One region of the Actinoplanes awajinensis subsp. mycoplanecinus genome, then DNA from elsewhere that is predicted to be linked to it. Evidence: riboswitches for the same ligand, from Rfam matches in the RefSeq annotation. Region 1 holds a riboswitch; each other region holds the start of a gene.
What was found. A riboswitch is a leader RNA that binds a small molecule or an ion and turns the genes downstream of it on or off. The one in region 1 is predicted to bind cobalamin.
Positions count from the first base shown of each region.

Region 2: it holds a riboswitch for cobalamin, as region 1 does, so the genes downstream of both, ADL15_RS47020 (VWA domain-containing protein) here and ADL15_RS17250 (ribonucleoside-diphosphate reductase subunit alpha) in region 1, are expected to answer to the same signal.
Region 3: it holds a riboswitch for cobalamin, as region 1 does, so the genes downstream of both, cobN (cobaltochelatase subunit CobN) here and ADL15_RS17250 (ribonucleoside-diphosphate reductase subunit alpha) in region 1, are expected to answer to the same signal.

Region 1 covers NZ_LLZH01000134.1:47,187-52,851, forward strand. Annotated here, with positions in the region: gene ADL15_RS17240 (sugar isomerase domain-containing protein) at 1-627, shown strand, start outside; gene ADL15_RS17245 (glycoside hydrolase family 16 protein) at 725-1,924, shown strand; cobalamin riboswitch at 2,054-2,262, shown strand; gene ADL15_RS17250 (ribonucleoside-diphosphate reductase subunit alpha) at 2,396-4,864, shown strand; gene ADL15_RS17255 (ribonucleotide-diphosphate reductase subunit beta) at 4,864-5,665, shown strand, end outside.
Region 2 covers NZ_LLZH01000334.1:35,887-41,551, forward strand. Annotated here, with positions in the region: gene ADL15_RS47005 (cobalamin biosynthesis protein) at 1-335, opposite strand, end outside; gene ADL15_RS47010 (cobyrinate a,c-diamide synthase) at 332-1,690, opposite strand; gene cobO (cob(I)yrinic acid a,c-diamide adenosyltransferase) at 1,684-2,283, opposite strand; gene ADL15_RS47020 (VWA domain-containing protein) at 2,502-4,709, opposite strand; cobalamin riboswitch at 4,700-4,878, opposite strand.
Region 3 covers NZ_LLZH01000002.1:39,843-45,507, forward strand. Annotated here, with positions in the region: gene ADL15_RS01370 (precorrin-2 C(20)-methyltransferase) at 124-1,662, opposite strand; gene ADL15_RS01375 (precorrin-8X methylmutase) at 1,659-2,276, opposite strand; gene ADL15_RS01380 (precorrin-3B synthase) at 2,276-3,502, opposite strand; cobalamin riboswitch at 3,579-3,720, shown strand; gene cobN (cobaltochelatase subunit CobN) at 3,758-5,665, shown strand, end outside.

The sequences.
Region 1 (5,665 bases):
GTGATCCAGGCCTTCGGCTGCGGCCACTCCGAGGCGCTGGCCATGGAGATCGCCGGCCGGGCCGGTGGCCTGGTCCCGACGAACCGGATCGCGCTGCGCGACATCGTGCTCTACGGGGGTGACCCGATCGAGGCGCTCGCCGACCCGATGGTCGAGCGCGGCACCGAGATCGCCCACCGGCTCTACGACCTGGCGCCGATCAAGCCGGACGACGCGTTCGTGATCGCCTCGAACTCGGGGATCAACGGCGCGGTCGTGGAGATGGCGCTGCTCGTCAAGGAGCGGGGGCATCCGCTGGTGGCGATCACGTCGGCGGAGCACTCGGCGGGTGTCGCCACCCGGCACCCGAGCGGGCGCAAGCTCGGCGAGATCGCGGACGTGGTGCTGGACAACGGAGCGCCGTACGGCGACGCCACCCTGCCGCTGCCCGGCGGTGGCGCGGTCGGCGCGCTCTCCTCGATCACCGCGGCGCTGCTGGCCCAGCAGATCGTCACCGAGGTGGTCGCGAACCTGCTCGCGGCGGGGATCACCCCGCCGGTCTACCTGTCCGACAACGTGCCGGGAGGCAAGGAGCACAACGCAGAACTGGAGGCGCGGTACGCCGGGCGCATCCGGCGTACCGCATAGGAAGAGAGCCCGCTGACGCACGCACCCACCTGGTCCCGAAGGTACTCCGTCGGCCAGGTGACCCGAAAATCCCCTCTCCGACAGGAGGAGTCTATCCATGTTCATTGACAAACGTCGATTGGCTGGTCTCGCCGTGGCCGTGCTGGCCGCTTCGGGCATCGTCGCTTTCGGCGCCGGCACCCCCGCGGCCGCCGCCGACTGTGGCTACCTGTTCGACGACTTCCACTACAGCTCGTCCGCGGACGCGTCGCTGACCGGGAACGGCTGGACGCCGCGCAGTTACCAGGGCGGTCCCGGTGTGGCCGGGGCGAACTGGTCGCCCGCGAACATCACGTTCCCGACCGCGAACGGTGACAAGGTGGCTCAGCTCACCGCGTACACCGACGGCACCGCGGCGGGCACCGGGCACGCCGAGCTCTACTCGACACAGAAGCGGTTCCTGGAGGGCACCTACGCCAGCCGGATCAAGTTCACCGACGCGCCGGCCAGCGGGCCGGACGGCGACCACATCAACGAGACGTTCTTCACGATCAGCCCGCTGAACGGTGATCTCGACCCGACCTACAGCGAGCTGGACTTCTCCGAGTACCTGCCGAACGGCGGCTGGGGCGAGACCGGGCCGATCAACTACCAGACGACCTGGTACACGTACCGGAATGACCCCTGGTTCGCCGACAACCTGCACTCCGAGCAGCGGTCCAGCCTGGACGGCTGGCACGACGTGGTGGCGCAGGTGGCGAACGGTCACGTCGTCTACTTCATCGACGGCGTGCAGGTCGGCGACCACGGCGGGAAGTTCTTCCCGCGGCAGACGATGACCATCAACTGGAACCTGTGGTTCATCGACCTCGCCGCGCACACCGGCGGCAAGAGCACGTACGTCCAGCAGATCGACTGGACGCTGTTCGCGAAGAACCAGGTGCTGTCACCGGCTCAGGTCAGCTCGCAGGCGGCCGGATACCGGACCGGTGGCACCGGCTTCCTCGACACGGTGGGCTCGTCGGGCACCTGCTCGACCCCGACCAACCCGACGAGTTCGCCGACCGTGTCACCTACGTCGTCGCCCACATCGTCACCGACGTCACAGCCGCCGGCCACCAGTTGCTCGAACGCGCCGGAATGGGCATTCGGCAGTGTCTATCTCGGCGGTGCCCTGGTGAAGCACGAGAAGAGCCGGTACGGCGACCCCAGCGGCCCGGCGTCGGGTCAGGGCAAACACCTGTGGAAGGCCAGGTACTGGACGCAGGGCTCGGAGCCCGGCTGGACCGAGCAGTGGCAGGATCTCGGCACCTGCTGACCTGTTGTGAATGAGCCGGCGGGGTGCGCGAGCACCCCGCCGGTAATCCGTTAGAGATCATTTTCTGCCTTCTCGGGTGACTGATCCGACACACCATGTGGCGTTGCGATCATGGTGCGGCACCCATATATAGTGTCGATCGCAGCTGGTTCGGGATGCCCTCGCGGGTGTGTCGAGGCAACAGGGAACCCGGTGCGAGACCGGGACTGCCCCGCAGCGGTGAGTGGGAACGAAAGCCGTCAACCAAGCACTGGGCCGTCAGGTCCGGGAAGCGATGGCCGGTAGGCACGAGCAGTGCGCCCACGAGTCCGAAGACCTGCCAGCGCGCCGCACGCACACGTGTGTGGTGGTCGAACGCCGCGCGGGACGGCCGACGCCAAGGGATCTCTGTGCGCGTTTGCGCCCGGAGGGGTCGATGGTGTCTTCCTGCGCGCGGTCGGAGACCGTGTTGACTCGCGAGGGAAGAGGGCTATGACGCTCACGCCGGAGAAGACCACCGTGCCGGGACAGCGCCGGCACGTGATGCAGGTGCGCAAGCGCAACGGTGAGCTGGCTCCCGTCGACGTCAACAAGATCGTTACGGCGGTCGAGCGCTGGATCACCGGCCTCGACGAGGTCGACCCGCTGCGGGTCGCCACCAAGACCATCAGTGGCCTGTACGACGGCGCCACCACCGAGGAACTGGACAAGCTCTCCATCCAGACCGCCGCCGAGCTGATCGGCGAGGAGCCGCAGTACTCCCGGCTGGCCGCCCGGCTGCTGATCGACCTGGTCTCCGAGGAGGTCGGCGAGCAGGGCGTCACCACGTTCAGCGAGTCGATCGCGCTCGGCCACCAGCAGGGCCTGATCAGCGAGAGCACTCTCGAATTTGTCATGAAATTCAAAGACAAATTGAACAATGCGATCGACCTCGGCAACGACCTCCGCTTCGAGTACTTCGGGCTGCGCACGGTGGCCGACCGCTACCTGCTGCGGCACCCGACCAAGCGGGTCCCGATCGAGACACCGCAGTACTGGCTGCTCCGGGTCGCCTGCGGGCTGTCGCAGACCGTCGACGAGGCGATCGGCTTCTACCGGCTGATGTCGTCGCTGGCGTACCTGCCCAGCTCGCCGACCCTGTTCAACTCGGGCACCACGCACACCCAGATGTCGTCGTGCTTCCTGGTCGACTCGCCCAAGGACGAGCTGGACTCGATCTACGAGCGGTACCACCAGGTCGCGAAGCTGTCGAAGTTCTCCGGCGGGATCGGGATCGCCTGGTCGCGGGTCCGGGGCCGGGGCGCGCTGATCCGCGGCACGAACGGCAAGTCGAACGGGATCGTGCCGTTCCTGAAGACCCTCGACGCGGGTGTGGCCGCGGTCAACCAGGGCGGCCGGCGCAAGGGCGCGGCCTGTGTCTACCTGGAGCCGTGGCACCCGGACGTGGAGGAGTTCCTGGAGCTGCGGGACAACACCGGTGAGGAGTCCCGGCGTACCCACAACCTGAACCTGGCCAACTGGATCCCGGACGAGTTCATGCGCCGGGTCGAGGCCGACGGCGACTGGTCGCTGATCGACCCGTCCGACGCCCCCGAGCTGCCGGACCTCTTCGGTGACGAGTTCACCGAGGCGTACCGGAACGCGGAGAAGAAGGCCGTCAAGACGGTCAAGGCCCGCGACCTGTACGGCCGGATGATGCGCACCCTCGCGCAGACCGGCAACGGCTGGATGACGTTCAAGGACCGCTCGAACGCGCTGTCGAACCAGACCGGCGCGCCGGGCAACACCATCCACCTGTCGAACCTGTGCACCGAGATCCTCGAGGTGAACTCGGACGCCGAGACCGCGGTCTGCAACCTCGGCTCGATCAACCTGGGCGAGCACACCACCGCCGACGGCGTGGACTGGGAGAAGCTGCGCGCGACGGTGCGTACCGCGGTGACGTTCCTGGACCGGGTCATCGACATCAACTACTACCCGTCCGAGCAGGCGGCGGCGTCGAACCCGCGCTGGCGCCCGGTCGGCCTCGGCCTGATGGGCCTGCAGGACGCGTTCTTCACGCTGCGGCTGCCGTTCGACTCGGCCGAGGCCAAGGAGCTGTCCACCCGGGTGCAGGAGGAGATCTTCCTGACCGCGCTGGAGGCGTCGGCGACGCTCGCCGAGCAGTTCGGCGCGCACCCGTCGTACCCGGAGACCCGCGCGGCCAAGGGTGACCTGCACCCCGAGCTGTGGGGCGCCACGATGGTGCAGACCGCGCGCTGGGCGTCGGTCAAGGAGCGGATCGCGGCGCACGGCCTGCGCAACTCGCTGCTGATCGCGATCGCGCCGACCGCCACGATCGCGTCGATCGCCGGCTGCTACGAGTGCATCGAGCCGCAGGTCAGCAACCTGTTCAAGCGCGAGACCATGTCCGGCGAGTTCCTCCAGGTCAACACGTACCTGGTCCGGGAGCTGAAGGCCCGCGGGCTGTGGACCGCGGAGATCCGGGACGCGATCAAGCGGGCCGAGGGTTCGGTCCAGGAGATCGCCGAGCTGCCGGCCGACGTCCGGGAGATCTTCCGTACGGCGTGGGAGCTCCCGCAGAAGGCCCTGATCGACCTGGCCGCCGCCCGTGCGCCGTTCATCGACCAGTCCCAGTCGCTGAACCTGTTCCTGAGCGCGCCGACCATCGGCAAGCTCTCCTCGATGTACCTCTACGCGTGGAAGTCGGGGCTGAAGACCTCGTACTACCTGCGCTCGCGCCCGGCCACGCGGATCCAGCAGGCCACCACGGCCACCGCGGCCGTCACCAAGAGCCCGGTCGTCAGCCCGGTCGTCGTCCCGGCGCAGACCACCACCCTGGTGGCGAACCCGTCCGGCGCCGGCCAGGTCGCCACCCTCAGCCTGAACCTGCTCGGGGACACGGACGGTGTGCTCGCCGCGTCTCTCGAGAACCCCGACATCTGTGAGGCATGCCAGTAATGCTGCTCGACCCTGGAATGGACCTGACCCTCCGGCCGATGAAGTACCCGCACTTCTTCGACCGGTACAAGGACGCCATCAAGAACACCTGGACGGTCGAGGAGGTCGACCTCCACTCCGACCTGGCCGACCTGGCCAAGCTCAGCCCGGCCGAGCAGCACCTGGTGTCCCGGCTGGTCGCGTTCTTCGCCACCGGCGACACCATCGTGGCGAACAACCTGGTGCTGAACCTCTACCAGCACATCAACTCCCCGGAGGGCCGGCTCTACCTGTCCCGGCAGCTCTTCGAGGAGGCCGTGCACGTCCAGTTCTATCTGAACCTGCTGGACACGTACGTGCCCGACCTCGACGAGCGGGCGGCCGCGTTCTCCGCCGTCGACAACATCCCGTCGATCGCCCGCAAGGCCGAGTTCTGTTTCAAGTGGATCGACTCGGTCTTCGAGCTGCGTGAGCTGAAGACGAAGGCGGACCGGCGGGCGTTCCTGCTCAACGTGATCTGCTTCGCGGCGTGCATCGAGGGCCTGTTCTTCTACGGCGCGTTCGCGTACGTCTACTTCCTGCGCTCCCGCGGCGTCCTGCAGGGTCTCGCGTCCGGCACCAACTGGGTGTTCCGCGACGAGAGCATGCACATGGCGTTCGCCTTCGACGTCGTCGACCAGGTGCGGGGCGAGGAGCCCGACCTGTTCGACGCGGAGATGGAGCAGCAGGTCCGGGACATGCTCGCCGACGCGGTCGAGTGTGAGGTGCAGTTCGCCGCCGACCTGCTCGAGCAGGGCGTCAGCGGGATGTCCCTGGGCGACA
Region 2 (5,665 bases), on a different contig from region 1:
GGGGTGCCGACCGCGGCCGCCACGATCGCGCTCGCCCCGGGCGCCGGCGCCGCGTTCTCGCCGGGCGGCGGCGCCGCGTTCTCGCCGGGCGCCGGCACCACGGCGAGCTGCGCCGCGGTGAAAGCGGCGAGCTGCGCCGCCGTGTAGGCGACCAGACGCCAGCCGGACTCCGCGGCGAGCGCGAGTACGGCCGGTTCGGCCGCCCGCCGGTCCAGGGTGGCCAGCACGGTCACCTCGGCCCGGTCCACATCGGCCGCGACCAGGGCGGCCCGGACCGCCGCCGCCAGCGCCGCCGTCCCGGTGCCGGCCCGCGCGCCGAGCCCGACCGCGATCACCCCGCGGCGGCCGCGCGGACCAGCCGGGACGCGATCCCGCGCTGCCCGGCCCAGTGCAGGTGCAGATAGGACGCGTGGACACCGCCCGACGCGAACCCCTCCGGGTCGGCGCCCCGCCACGCCCACGCCGCTCCCCCGGCCGGCGACAGCAGCAGCCCGGAGCGCGGATGCACGGCGGTCCGGTGGAACTCGTGCCCGGTCACCCGGGTGCCGGCCTCGGCGAGGGGGCTGTCGGTCAGCGCGACCGCGTCCCGGTAGCCCAGCGTCAGGGTCGGTGTCATCGCCGCGTCCGCGTCCAGCACGCCGCACATCGGGGCGCCGTCCAGGGTGCGGCACAGCCAGAGCAGGCCGGCGCACTCCGCGGTGATCGGGTGACCGGCCGCGGCGAGTGCCCGGACCGACTCCCGGAGCGGCTCGTTGGCGGAGAGCTCGGCCGCGTACACCTCGGGGAACCCGCCGCCGACCACCAGCGCCCGGGTGCCCTCCGGCAGGGTGGCGTCCCGCAGCGGGTCGACGGTGATCACCTCGGCGCCGGCACCGGACAGGAGTTCGGCGGTCTCGGCGTACGCGAAACTGAAAGCCGGACCACCGGCGAGCGCGACCGTCGGACGGCCCGGCACCGGATTCTCCGCTTCGGGGGTCCACGGCGTGGCGTGCAGCGGCGGCGCCGAACGGGCGACAGCGGCCACCGCGTCCAGGTCGATCGCGCCGGCGACCAGCGTGGCCAGCGCGTCCACCGACGCGAGGGCCTCGGCGCGGCGTTCCGCGGCCGGCACCAGACCGAGGTGCCGGCTGGGCGCGGCGACCGCGTCGGCCCGGCGCAGCGCACCGAGCACCGGGGTGCCGACCTCCTCGCAGGCGTCCCGGAGGATCTGCTCGTGCCGTTCCGAGCCGACCCGGTTGAGGATCACCCCGGCCAGCCGGACGGTGCCGAAGCTGCGGAAGCCGTGCACCAGCGCGGCCACCGACCGGCCCTGCGCGGCGGCGTCCACGACCAGCAGCACCGGCGCGCCGAGCAGCTGCGCGACCTGCGCGGTCGACCCGGTCTCGCCGGCGCCGGTGCGGCCGTCGTAGAGGCCCATCACGCCCTCGATGACGGCCAGCTCGGCGCCCTGCGAGCCGTGCGCGAACAGCGGCCCGATCAGGTCCTCGCCGACCATCACCGGGTCCAGGTTCCGTCCGGGACGGCCGGCCGCCAGGGCGTGGTAGCCCGGGTCGATGTAGTCCGGGCCGACCTTGAACGGCGCCACCGGCACCCCGCGCCGGGCGAACGCGGCGAGCAGCCCGGTGGCCACCGTGGTCTTGCCGTGCCCGGACGCCGGCGCGGCGATCACCACCCGCGGGATCGTCACCATTCGATGCCCTGCTGACCCTTGCGGCCGGCGTCCATCGGGTGCTTGACCTTGGTCATCTCGGTGACCAGGTCGGCGGCCTCGATCAGGTCCGGGTGCGCGTCCCGCCCGGTGATCACCACGTGCTGGGTGCCGGGTCGGTCGTTCAGCACCTGGATCACCTCGGCGACGTCCACCCAGCCCCACTTCATCGGGTAGGTGAACTCGTCCAGCACATAGAACGTGTAGGTCTCGGCGGCCAGGTCCCGCTTGATCTGCGCCCATCCCTCGGCGGCCTCGGCGGCGTGATCCCGCTCGGTGCCGGCGCGCTGGATCCAGGACCAGCCCTCACCCATCTTGTGCCAGGTCACCGGCGTGCCGTTGACGCCGTCGAGGGCCTTGAGCGCGGTCTCCTCGCCGACCTTCCACTTCTGCGACTTGACGAACTGGAACACCCCGATCGGCCAGCCCGCGCTCCAGGCCCGCAGCGCCATCCCGAACGCGGCGGTCGACTTGCCCTTGCCCGGCCCGGTGTGCACGGCGAAGACCGCCTGACGCCGGCGTTGCCGCGTCGTCAGACCGTCGTCGGGCACGGTGGTCACTTTTCCCTGCGGCATCAAAAACCCCTTCTGGTACGACCTGTGCACAGTCCTCCGCTGAACGGGAGGCCCGGCCCGCTCCCGACCGCCCGGCGACCGCCGGGCTGAATCCGGTGGTCACCGCGTGACCGCCCCGGGGTAGCGGCAGCTCACTCGCCTGGCGCGCCCGCGCAGCTCTTCCTGCGGCCCGTTCCGGCCGCCTTTTCTGCGGCGCTTTTCCGGCGGCCCGCTCGTTGTCAGGCGGCTCGGCGGTAGGCCCGGTCGGCCGGCGCTGCCGCGGCTGCTGCCGGGCGGCTCCCGCCGGTCGCCGCTTCGAGCTGGTCGAGCGGGAGCACGTCGGCCTGCAGCGCACCGGCCAGCTTGCGCGCCAGGCCCAGCCGGATCGGGCCGGACTCGCAGTCGACGACGACCGTGGCCACCCCGGCCAGCGCCGGCACCAGCAGCAGCGGGTCCGGCCCGCTGGTGGCCCGCCCGTCGGTGACCACGATCAGCAGCGGGCGACGGCGCGGATCGCGGCGGCGCTCGGTGGCGATGGTCCGCGCCGCGGCGCGCAGGCCGGCGGCTAGGGGCGTGCGGCCACCGGTGCGCAGCGCGGCGAGCCGCATGACCCCGACCTCGTGGCTGGACGTCGGCGGCAGCACCACGTCGGCGTCCGCGCCCCGGAACGTGATCATCCCGATCCGGTCCCGGCGCTGGTAGGCGTCCCGCAACAGCGAGAGCACCGCCGTCTTGACCAGGGTCATCCGCTTGCGGGCGGCCATCGACCCGGACGCGTCCACCACGAACAGCACCAGGTTCGCCTCCCGCCCGACGTGGATCGCCTCCCGCAGATCACGCGCCTGCACACCCATCACCGCGGCCCGCACTTCCCCAGCGGCCCGTGCTTCTCCGGCGGCCGGGGTCGTGGGCCGGGCGAGCGGGCCGGCGAGTGCGGTGCGGTGCAGGGCGGCGCGCAGGGTGGCCGGCAGGTGCGGGGCGCCGGCGAGCTTGCCCACCGGTTTCCGCGAGCCGATCACCCGGCCGCGACGCGCATAGGCCGGCGACCGTTTGCCGGTGTGCCCGCCCTCACCGCGTGCGGTGATCCGCAGAGCGCGCGGCCGGAACGCCTGCCCCGCCTGAGCGGGCGGCGCGGAAGCCTTCGGCTGCGGGGTCACGCCGTCCGGCGGGGTGCCTGCGTCGCCCCCGTCCGGAGCAACGCCCCCGCCGTCCGTGCCGCTGCCCGGTCCACCGCCATCCGGGCCAGGGCCACCGCCATCCGGGCCAGGGCCACCGCCATCCGGGCCAGGGCCACCGCCGTCCGGCGCAGGGCCACCGCCCGGCGACGGATCATCGTCGTCACCGTCGTCCGGCGCCGGATCCTGCTCCGCCGCCTCCTGCTGGGCCTGCCGCTCGGCGTCCTCGAGGGCCTGGTCCAGCTTCTCCTCATCGGTACCCGGCGGGTCCAGCGGATCGGTCCGGCGGCGGTGCGGCAGCGCCAGCCGGGCCGCGTCCCGCACGTCGTCGGCGGTCACCACGTCCCGCCCGCTCCACGCCGCGAGCGCCACCGCGCACCGCGCCACCACGATGTCGGCCCGCATCCCGTCCACCCCGTACGCGAGGCACACCCGGGCGATCCGGTCCAGCTCGGCGTCCGGCAGCTGCACCGAGGGCAGCACCGCGCGGGCCGCCGCGATCCGGGCCGCGTACTCCCGCTCGTCGCCGGCGAACCGCTGCGCGAACCCGGCCGGGTCCGCCTCGTACGCCAGCCGCCGCCGCACCACCTCGGCCCGCAGCCGCGCGTCGCGCGGCGCGGCCACCGTGACCACCAGGCCGAACCGGTCGACCAGCTGCGGCCGCGGCTCGCCCTCCTCCGGGTTCATCGTGCCGACCAGCAGGAACCGGGCCGCGTGCTTGACCGACACGCCGTCCCGCTCGACGTGCGCGCGGCCCATCGCGGCCGCGTCCAGCAGCAGGTCGACCAGGTGGTCGGGAAGCAGGTTGACCTCGTCGACGTAGAGCACCCCGCGGTGCGCGGCGGCGAGCAGCCCCGGCTCGTAGGCCTTGACCCCGTCGGCGAGCGCGCGCTGGATGTCCAGGGTGCCGACCACCCGGTCCTCGGTCGCGCCGACCGGCAGCTCGACGAGCGTCGCGGGGCGGTGCGTGGCCGGGGTGTCGGCGGGGTGCGGCCCGTCCGGGCACTGCGGGTCGGGAGCGGCCGGGTCGCAGGCGAACCGGCAGCCGCGCACCACGGTGACCGGGGGCAGCAGGCTCGCCACGGCACGCACCACGGTGCTCTTCGCGGTGCCCTTCTCGCCGCGCACCAGAACCCCGCCGACCGCCGGCGACACCGAGGTCAGCAGCAGGGCGAGGCGCAGGTCGTCAAGGCCGACCACGGCCGAGAACGGGTACGGAGTCGTCACAGGGGGTTCCCTCCCGGCGGGTGTCCACGCCCGCGTGTCGGTCATCACGAGCGGCCGGAGTCTCCTGGCTTCCGGATCGCCGTTCCCCGCTCGCCTTCCGGCCCGGTCAGGGCCGTGGCGTGCCGCGCGTCAGCGGGTCGCTCCCCGGTCACAGTGGCGGGACCGTCCCGGATTCACACCGGGTTCCTCCGCTACCGCTCGACAATCAATCTTTCCTACCGCCCACCCACCCGTCAAACCAGCCCACCGTGACCGAACCCTCAGTGCGGAGCCTTCCACCACCCAGCGTGGGGACTTTCGGCGCGCTCCGCACCCCAACTCCCCACACAACTGGCAACGCCCTCGGGGCAGCGGGTACTCAGGGCCGCTCGCCAGGCGGCACAGCCTGCGGTCGCCGTCCGCTGCGCCGGCACCGACGGCAACCCGGCGCGGTCGTCCCGCAGGGTGCACCGCCGCTCCCGGCGGGTGCCCCGGTCCGGCCCACTCAGGGCGGCACGGATCCGCAGCAATCCGCACTCCCTGACACCAGACACACCCGTCACCGCGCCCCGGCCGGCCCTGACGGCCCCATCCGGCCCGTTCATACGACCACCAGCACCAGCCGGCCCCTCAACCCCGCCATAACGGCCGCCACAACCAGCCCCAATACCGCTCAGCCTAAGTTGATCTTGATGGGCTGTTTGCGACCGGAACCACTTAGCCCGCAAGGAAATCCCGGCCCGCCCCCGCGAAAGTCAGCGAACGGCAGGCTCCATCGTCGGCCTTGGCAACCCGGGCGCCGCCCATGATCAAACTTGATGCTGGCGTATGGGCTCACGCTCGCCGGCCGGTGCCGGGTGCGCCCGTCACCACGTGAACGACCCCCGGTCGCAGCGCGCTCACCGATCCAGCGTGCGTTCCGGTTCCCGGCTGGTGCTCAGGGGTGCCTCGGGGGCGGGGAGGCACCCCTGAGCACCAGCCGGGAACACCGAGCGTGCGGGCGGTCCGAGCGTGCGGGCGGT
Region 3 (5,665 bases), on a different contig from region 1:
GGCACCGCCGTCAGTCAACTCGCCGTGCAGTGCGGTTGCCCTCCGTTGCGGTTCGGGAGCGGACAAAAGCACCGGCTTCATTTCCCCGCTCGTAGCCGATGGTCGGCCACGGCTGTGCGCAGGCTAGGCGGGCTGCGGGTAGTGCCGCGGCGTGTAGACGACCGTGTCGCCGTCGCCCCGGGTCACCGCCCGGGTCTGCGACGAGCCGACGATCAGCAGGCAGCGCATGTCGACGGTCGCCGGGTCGAGCTCGCCCAGCGTGGTGACCCGCACCGACTCCTCCGGCCCGCCGACGTCCCGGCCGACCACCACCGGGGTGCTCGCCGCCCGGTGCTCCAGCAGCAGCTCCCGGGCCCGGACCAGCTGCTCCTTGCGGGTCTGCGAGGCCGGGTTGTAGAGCGCGATGACCAGGTCCGCGGCGGCCGCACCGGCCAGCCGCTTCTCGATCACCGACCACGGCTTGAGCCGGTCGGAGAGCGACATGACGCAGAAGTCGTGCCCGAGCGGCGCGCCGGCCCGGCTGGCCACCGCCTGCGCCGCGGTCAGCCCCGGCACGATCCGCACCGGTACGTCCTTCCACTGCGGGTCCTCGGCCACCTCCAGCACGGCGGCGGCCATCGCGAACACCCCCGGGTCGCCGGACGACACCACCACCACGCGGCGGCCCTGTTTCGCCAGGTCCAGCGCGAACGCGGCGCGTTCGGCCTCGACCCGGTTGTCGGACGCGTGCCGCCGCTGCCGCGGGCGCACCGGCACCCGATCCACATAGGTGGTGTAGCCGACCACGTCGTCGGCGCCGGCCAGCGCGGCCCGCGCCTCCGGGGTGAGCCACTCCCGCGCGCCGGGACCCAGCCCGACCACCGTCACCCCGCCGGGCTGCTGCTCCGCCGACTCCGCCGGGGGACCGTCGACGAACGCGGTCGCCGCCGGGCTCGGCAGCAGGGCCAGCGAGAAATACGGCACGGTCGCCGGGTCCACCTCGGCCAGCCGGCCGACCCGCTGCTCGGCCATGGTGGCGCGCTCCACGTAGAACGCGTCGTCCAGCCGCCCGGCCTGTTCCAGGGCCGACCGTACGCCGTCGAACGTCCGGCCCAGCTTCATCACCGCGGCGGAGTCGGTGCCGGCCAGCCGCTGCGCCAGCTCGTCCGGCGGCAGCGTGCCGGGCAGCACGGTGAGCACCTCGTCGCGTTCCATCAGCGGCCGCCCGAGCACCGCCGAGGCCGCGCTCACCGAGGTCACGCCGGGTACCACCGCGGTCTCGTAGCGGTGCGCGAGCCGCTTGTGCATGTGCATGTAGGAGCCGTAGAAGAACGGGTCGCCCTCGGCCAGCACCACCACGTCGCGCCCGGCGTCCAGGTGCGCGGCGAGCCGGGCCGCGGCCTGCTCGTAGAAATCGTCGATGGCGCCCTGATAGCCACCGGGGTGGTCGGTGGTCTCGGTGGTCACCGGGTAGATCAGGGCTTCCTCGACGTGGTCGGCCCGCAGGTGACCGGCCGCGATCGCGCGGGCGTTGCTGCGACCGTGCCGCGCCGCGTGGTAGGCGATCACGTCGGCCGCCGCGATCAGCCGGGCCGCCTTGATCGTGATCAGCTCCGGGTCGCCGGGACCGAGCCCGACACCGTAGAGCCGGCCGGGGCGCACGTCGTTCGTCATCTTGCTCATTCCGCTTCCTGGGCCAGGGCGTTCACCGCGGCCGCGGTCATCGCGCTGCCACCCCGCCGCCCGCGCACGATCAGGTATTCCAGTCCGGACTCGGCCAGCGCGTCCTTGGACTCGGCCGCGCCGATGAAGCCCACCGGGATGCCGAGCACCGCGGCCGGTCGCGGCGCGCCCGCCGCGACCATCTCCAGCAGACGGAACAGCGCGGTCGGCGCGTTGCCGATGGCCACCACGGCGCCGCCGAGGCGGTCACCCCAGAGGTCCATGGCCGCGGCGCTGCGGGTGTTCCCGATCGTCCGGGCGATCTCCGGTACGGCCGGGTCGCGCAGTGTGCACACCACGTCGTTGGCGGCGGGCAGCCGGGACCGGGTGATGCCGGAGGCCACCATCTGCGCGTCGCACAGGATCGGCGCGCCGCCGAGCAGCGCCTTGCGGGCCGCGGTCGCCACACCGGGGCTGAACCGCACGTCCCGCACCAGGTCGACCATGCCGCAGGCGTGGATCATCCGGACCACCACCCGGGCGACGTCCTCGGGCAGCCCGGCCAGGTCGGCCTCGGCCCGGATGGTGGCGAACGACCGCCGGTAGATCTCCGCGCCGTCCTTCTCGTACTCCATCAGGCTCTCCTCGCCCCCGCCACCGTCTCGCCCAGCGCCGCGTCGCTCGTCGCCGGGAATGTCCTCGTTGCCGTGTCCGGGTCGTCCCGGCGGCTCACGGCATAGCCGGAATCGGTCGCCTCGACCCGCACGTGCCGGCCCGCGGGGCTCCCGCAGGCCCGGGCGCAGCCGACCCAGTGCACCGGCAGCCCGGCCACGAACCGGGTCGCGTTCTCGGCGTCGGCCCGCACGTCGGCGAGCGATTTCGCGCATCCGGGCCGGCCCGCGCAGGCACTCACCCCGGTCCAGCGCGAGGTCGCGGTGACCACCAGGCCGGTCGCGGCCATCCGGTCGGTCCAGGCGGCGGCCGCGGCCTCGGTGAGGTCCGGCACCAGGACCCCACGCCACGGCGTGACAACCAGACGCTCCGCGTCCGACAACACCTTTGCCGGTACGTTCTCGAGCCGGCCCAGCGGCACCGACGCGCCGGCAGCGCTCTGACCATTCCCGGTCACGACGCCGACCAGGGCGCTCGGCTCCACCGTCTCGACCGGCGTCGCCGCGGGCACGTCCACCGCGGTCACCCCGGTCGCCGCGGTGACCCGGGCCGAGACTCGCGCCGGTCCGTCGGCCAGTTCCCGCAGTCGCCAGGCCGCCCCGGCCGCCCGGTCGTCGCGCTGCGCCGCACGCTCGGCCAGGAACGCGTGCGCGGCGGCGATCAGCGTGGCCACCACCCGGCCGGCGGCCACCCGCAGGCCGGTGTCGTGGCCGGCGAACCGGATCGCGAACCCGGGGCCGTCCGGCACGGCGGCGACGTCCGCGGCGAGGGGCACGTGACCGATCGCGAACAGGAACTTGCCGGGCAGCGCGACGAGCGCCGGCTCGGCGAGCAGGGCGGCATCCAGGGCGGTCACCAGGTGACGGGTGCCGATGTCGGCGAGGGGCGGCGCGGCGATGTTCCGTACCGAATCGTGGTTTGCCGACGGCAGCAGACCGGCGGCGCGCAAGCGGACCGCCAACGTCTCCGCGTGGTCCTGCTTCAGGCCTCTGATCTGGAGGTTCGCCCGGGAGGTCAGCTCCAGGCGACCGTCGCCGAACTCCGCGGCGAGCGTGCTCAGCGAGCGCAGCTGAGCGCCGGTCAGCGAGCCACCGGGCAGCCGGACCCGGGCCAGCAGCCCGTCGGCGGCGGCATGCAGCCGCAGCGCGCCGGGGCAGGCGTCGGTGTCGGACTGACGGAGGGGTGTCACGGCCCGGATACTACGGGCGGGCTCCGGCGCGATCACATCCTCGGGTCGGCAGCATCACAACCGGAGCGGTTCCGGGCCTCCAGTACCGTGTACCGGAACAGACGAAATCGAGCGGCGACGCCGCGGAGGAAGCCGGTGCGAGTCCGGCGCGGTCCCGCCACTGTCACCGGGCTTGCACCGAGCCCGGGAGCCAGGAACTCCGGTCGCCGTTTTCTCACCACTACCCGGGGCGCGGACCCCGAGGGGAGCGCACGCGTGTTTCTGCTGCTGTCGACGTCCGACACGGACCTGCTCAGTGCCCGAGCCAGCGGCTCGGCCTGGCGGCTGGCCAACCCGGCCCGCACCTCCGTCGACGACCTGCCGGCCCTGCTCGACGGGGTCGAACTGGTCGTGGTCCGGATCCTCGGCGGCCGCCGGGCCTGGGAAGAGGGCCTGGACGCGCTGCTCGGCGGCGACCTCCCGGTGCTCGTGCTCGGCGGCGAGATGCTGCCCGACGCCGACCTGATGAAGCTCTCCTCGGTCCCGGCCGGCATCGCCGCCGACGCGCACACCTACCTGGCACAGGGCGGCGCGGACAACCTGGTGGCGCTGCACGACTTCCTCTCCGACACCGTGCTGCTCACCGGCAACGGTTTCGCGCCGCCGGTGGAGAGCCCGCAGTGGGGCCTGCTGCCCCGGCCGGAAGTGGCCGCCGACGTGCGGACCACCGTCGCGGTGCTCTATTACCGCGCGCACCACATGGCCGGCAACACCGCGTTCGTGCACGCGCTCTGCGACGCGATCGAGGCCAAGGGCGCCCGCCCACTGCCGATCTTCACGGCCTCGCTGCGGACCGCCGCGCCGGAGCTGCTGGCCGAGCTGCGCAAGGCGGACGCGCTGGTGGTGACGGTGCTGGCGGCCGGCGGCACCAAGCCGGCCACGGCGGGCGCGGGCGGCGACGACGAGGCGTGGGACGTCGGCGTGCTGGCCGACCTGGACGTGCCGATCCTGCAGGGGCTGTGCCTGACCAGCTCGCGGGCCACCTGGCAGGCGAGCGACGACGGGCTGAGCCCGCTGGACGCCGCGACCCAGGTCGCGATCCCGGAGTTCGACGGCCGGATCATCACGGTGCCGTTCTCGTTCAAGGAGATCGACCGGGACGGGCTGTCGGTCTACGTGGCCGACCCGGAGCGGGCGCTGCGGGTGGCCGGGATCGCGGTCGCGCACGCCCGGCTGCGGCACACCCCGCCGGCTGAGCGGCGGATCGCGGTGATGCTGTCGGCGTACCCGACCAAGCACTCGCGGATCGGCAACGCGGTCGGCCTGGACACCCCTGCCTCGACGGTGGCGCTGCTGGCGGCGTTTGCCGGACAGGGCTACCGGATCGGTGACTTCGGTTCCTACGACGGCGACGGGCTGATCCACACGCTGATCGCGGCCGGCGGGCAGGACCCGGACTGGCTCACCGAGGAGCAGCTGGCGGCCAACCCGGTGCGCATCTCCGGCGCGTCCTACCAGGCGTTCTTCGACACGCTGCCGGAGGACTTCCGCGACCGGATCGTGCAGCACTGGGGACCGCCGCCCGGCGAGCTCTACACCCACGACGGCGACATCGTGCTGGCCGCGCTGCGCGACGAGAACATCGTGGTGATGGTGCAGCCGCCGCGCGGTTTCGGCGCCAACCCGGTCGCCATCTACCACGACCCGGACCTGCCGCCGAGCCACCACTACCTGGCCGCGTACCGCTGGCTGGCCGACGACTTCGGCGCGCACGCCGTGGTGCACGTGGGCAAGCACGGCAACCTCGAGTGGCTGCCCGGCAAGAACGTCGGGATGTCCGCGTCGGACGGCACCGACGCGGCACTCGGTGACCTGCCGCTGATCTACCCGTTCCTGGTCAACGACCCGGGTGAGGGCACGCAGGCCAAGCGGCGCGCGCACGCGACCCTCGTCGACCACCTGATCCCGCCGATGGCGCGGGCCGAGTCGTACGGTGACATCGCCCGCCTCGAACAGCTGCTCGACGAGCACGCCAACATCGCGGCGCTCGACCCGGCGAAACTGCCGGCCATCCGGGCGCAGATCTGGACGCTGATCCAGGCCGCGAAGATGGACCACGACCTGGGCCTGGCGAACCGGCCGGACGACGAGCAGTTCGACGACTTCATCATGCACATCGACGGC